2 regions of the Alkalimarinus alittae genome follow, and region 1 is predicted to be linked to the other one. Evidence: predicted binding sites of a transcription regulator. Region 1 holds the regulator's gene; the other holds the start of a gene.
The links. Region 1 encodes FNR, which switches genes on or off when oxygen is low (the NO sensors DNR and NnrR bind a similar motif). Its sites were predicted from a motif close to TTGATCTAGATCAA; they were not measured.
Positions count from the first base shown of each region.

Region 2: a site for FNR is predicted at 1,044-1,057, ahead of NKI27_RS08365 (universal stress protein). Genes of this name have one in related genera too.

Region 1 covers NZ_CP100390.1:886,595-888,803, forward strand. The annotation lists gene NKI27_RS03895 (hypothetical protein) at 1-324, shown strand, start outside; gene fnr (fumarate/nitrate reduction transcriptional regulator Fnr) at 581-1,342, opposite strand; gene NKI27_RS03905 (hypothetical protein) at 1,476-2,209, opposite strand, start outside.
Region 2 covers NZ_CP100390.1:1,833,808-1,836,016, reverse strand. The annotation lists gene NKI27_RS08375 (hypothetical protein) at 1-446, shown strand, start outside; gene NKI27_RS08370 (hypothetical protein) at 526-1,017, opposite strand; gene NKI27_RS08365 (universal stress protein) at 1,144-1,575, shown strand; gene NKI27_RS08360 (DUF6901 family protein) at 1,631-2,209, opposite strand, start outside.

The sequences.
Region 1 (2,209 bases):
TATATTGGCATGGCCGCGAGTGATTACGTCTTTTTTTCAACCTATAAGCAAGAAATTTGGTTTGTATTTGCCGTATTAGTTTATTGCTTAACGATGGCGTTTGGTGGTCTATTGACGGGTACGATGGCCTCTCATTATAAGGTAACGCATGCTTCCGTTGTTGGTTTTCTTGCCGGAATAGCCTCCATCATGTCTTCTGCAGAACGGGGTGATATTACCTTCATGGCTGTTGTGATGGTTTTTCTTGGGTGCTTATTTGCCTGTTTTGGCGGAGTGTTTGCCCGTCGAGTATCTGAGCAGTATGAAGAAGATGTAGAGAATTAAAGGTATAACTAGCTAGGCTTAGGTTCACTTATTATTATGGAGTATATCTGAAATGAAATCAGTACTCATTAAGCCAGTAAAATGATATTTCATAATTTATTGCTTAAAGTGGGTGATTTTAGGGGTGAAAAACTACCATAAAGTGATATAAATCAATATTTGATTTTATACTAATAAGTAGGTATTATTCTTGTAGTTAATTAACGTCTAAACATAAAAAAAGAGGCATAAAGCCTCTTTTTTTAGCATGATTGTATTATTTTGGGTTTATGCATTTACTGTGGTTTTTTACGATATCGACTAAAGCGTCAATATCTTCTAGCACCACTTCACGACCCTGAACAGATATCAGGCCGCTTTTTTGAAAGCGAGTAAAAACACGGCTAACGGTTTCAACAGCAAGGCCTAAGTAGTTACCAATGTCGTTTCTTGGCATGGGAAGTCTAAAGCTTGTGCCTGAAAGTTTACGTAATTTAAATCGGCTAGAAAGGCTTAGCAGTAATGATGCAATTCGCTCTTCTGCGGTATTTTTACTAAGTAACATTGTAAGCTGTCGGCTGCCTTGAATTTCTTTGCTCATTAATGAGAAAAAGTGATGTTGAAGGGTTGGTATTTTTGAGGCCAATGTTTCAAGTTGACTAAACGGAATCTCGCACACACTGGCCCTTTCAAGCGCTTTAGCAGAGCAGCTGTATGAATCTGTGTTGGTGCTATCGAGGCCAATAATTTCCCCTGGTAAATAAAAGCCTGTGACTTGTTCTTCACCGTCTTCTGTGACTGAATAAGTTTTAATTGCGCCGCTACGGACAGCGAATAAAGACTTAAAGGGGGAGTGTTCTTTAAATATATGATCACCACGATTGATGGTCTTTCCTTGCTTTATCAGGTCTTCAAGGCGATCAATTTCATCTTTGTTGACAGCAATTGGGATGCACAAATTGCTCAGACTGCACTGTAAGCAGGATTGATTAATTCCTGTAGTGGGCTGTGGGTCTATTGCTGCGATTTTTTCGCTCATCTCGCTCTACTCAGTTAATAGCTTGTATATCAGCAGAATATTTATGTTATTTATTACTTAGTTTATATGATTCTAACATATAAAAAAATAGGGGTAGGGAGAAGGGGGTAAAAGTAGGTAGTAATATAATCATTCAATACTTTGGTCTAATGTAGCCTCCGTAACTAAAGGGCAGTTGATTATTTATTATGCGTTGATAATATTGGTCGAGTTGGTCTACGTTGTGTATAAATGCGTTTTCTATCAAGCTAGTAGCACCTAAACCAATACCGATTAAGTCGCCTGATATACCTTTAGAGACAGACGTGTCCTTTGAAAACTTAACATGATTAAGTTTGTTGAAGTTACTTTGAATCAGTCTTTCTTCAAATCTTTGATGACAATTACATTGAGTAGACTCATCTACTTCTACGCCAGATAGAACAGAAAGGCGCTCATCTTCGTCTATTACATAAATAGTGTCAGGATTAATAGCGATTAGGCCTTCAAGCTTTTCGCTCAGCTTGGCGCATGACTCGTGTTTTTTGGTCAGGAAACGAACGTTGACAGTTTTAAAGTCATATTGTTTGAATATCTTTACCTGCTCTGCCAAAAACTCAAAATCAATTGGGTCTTGATCTCTATTTTGTGTGCCAAGGCAAATATGATTAAATCCAAGGCCTTTTATAAGGGCAATAATGGCATCATCAGCAGGGACTTTATCGAGCTCTATAACAAAGGTCCCTCTGCTTTCGTCTTGTAGGTTGAAGGCTTTGTTGAGGGAGTACATAATCTCTGTCATTTCAGCCGGCGTTAATAATTGTGCTATGTCGCCCTGCCAATGAATATAGTTAATGCTGCGATCTTTTGGGATCAGAGCACTAACGA
Region 2 (2,209 bases), 950 kb from region 1:
GCTATGCAGACTTACGACTCATGTCAGATCTTGCACTTCAAAACCAAGAATTTACCGACCAACTCTCTACCAGCTACGCAAAGGTGGAAAGCGAATCAGGCTTCAAACCAGAAGCAATTGCAGAGCAAAGCCGTCAATCAGCGATCATGATGGCAGCGATGATGACTAAGTATTCAGCACGCACCACATCAAATGTAAGCCAGATATTTCAAGGTAGCGCAACCGAGAAGACTATTGACGTGCTCGCGAACGACCTAGACAAAAAATTAAATACACTATTATCAAACAGTTCTGGTGAACAAAAGAAAACCATAAACTCCGTATTAACCAAGTGGGACTTTATTAAAGGTTCATATATAAACTACAACGAGAAGAACGTTAATTACGTCGTTAATCTTTACTCAAAACGAATCATTGATTCTCTAGAAGCCACATCAGGACTTTAAGCCCACGCAAAAATATATAGAAGGCAGGCGCCTTCTATATACTTACATCAACGCTAATACACTCAAAGCCACTTAACACTTAAGCTGTTTTGGGCACAATCATTGATTCATTAATAGCATTCAATGCCACATAAATATCATTCACATCCTTCTCTTCACCTCGCTCATCCCAAAAAACCAAAGCACCGCTCGATGACAGCATCAAAAGATGACAAGCACTAGGCAGCGAGTTGGCAGCCTGTAACACAGCTGCTTTATCAATACCCTGAGGCAAAGACGCCTCAACGAATGACCACACACCTTCTTTATCCTTTATAACATATAGACCACCCGAGAACTTTACAGTCTGGCTAGAGAAATTTAAGCATTCATAAATATAGGCTCCCAAAATAAAATCTTCATACCTGACTAAACGTTCTTTAAGAGTCTTATTGGGCATTCTAACCTTTAACCCCTTACCCATAGCCCATTGACGCACTTTCATTCTTTCTCTATCTCTAGTGCTAGGCATAACCCAAAAAACAGAGCCCATTAAAGACAACACAATTAATATAACAATCCACGAACCCACAGCATTACCTTTGATTTTACAAATAGTTGATGACGAACAATAATAAGCTAAAAGAAGATTGCATTCTTCTTACACCTCATTAAAGTTAAATCTAGTAGCCTAGTTAATCGAAATAAGGGATAAGACATGACGGAATACAATAAAATATTAGCCGCGATAGATCTTACAGAAGAATCCGCCCAAGTTCTCGATAGAGCAAGAGATTTAGCTAACCGATATAACTGCACACTCGAAATCGTGCACATCATAGAACCTCTTGGTTATGCCTACGGCGGTGATATACCTATGGATCTGACTGAAATCCAGAGACAATTAGAAGATCACGCCAAAGAGTTTCTTGCAAAAGCAGGGAGCCAATACCAAGTAGATAACAGTCAACAGCATGTCATCATTGGCAGGCCTGAAACAGAGATTCACCGCCTTTCAGAAGAGTGTGATTTTGACTTAGTTGTGGTTGGAAGTCACGGCAGACATGGCATAAAACTTTTATTAGGTTCGACCGCAAACGGCATTTTACATGGCGCAAAGTGCGATGTGTTGGCCGTTAGAATACAGTAAATAAAAACTCAGAATAACGATTAGGTGCTAAGCGCCTAATCGTTGACTACAAGTATTACCCTAACCCACCATCTAAAACAGCTTTTAGCTTCTGCATCTGACTTTCCAAAGAGAAGCTAACACTTGAAGCCATTGAAAAGAAACTTAATAGCGCCTTCAAATTAGAATCTCCTTCGCAGACGGTATGAATTCTCTGCCATAACGCCTGATTAACAAGCTGCAATCGCTTATTCCTATCAACCAACCCAACCATATCCCAATCGGGGTCCCCCCCTCCACGCATCTCAAAATGCTGCTGAACAAGATAGATAGACACATTTCGAAGTATAAACTCATCATTCGAAGCAAAAGGCATGTGATGTTGCGCCATCGGTTTTAGTTCAGACAAGATAGGACATTTGCTGGTCGCTAGCACCAACCCCATCAAAGACCTTAAACCCTCTTCTAACCCGGTATGTTTCGAATAGGTTCGCTCAGGCGTAGTAACCCGAACATCCACCTTCTGAAACGCTGGTTGGGTTTTAAAATCAGCAACTAAGCGCTGTATATCAAGCGCCGCTGGACAATATTTCTGACTTTTTCCTAATGGACAGTTAGTGCACTGGCAATGCTCTAATCTAGCCCACTCTTCAGC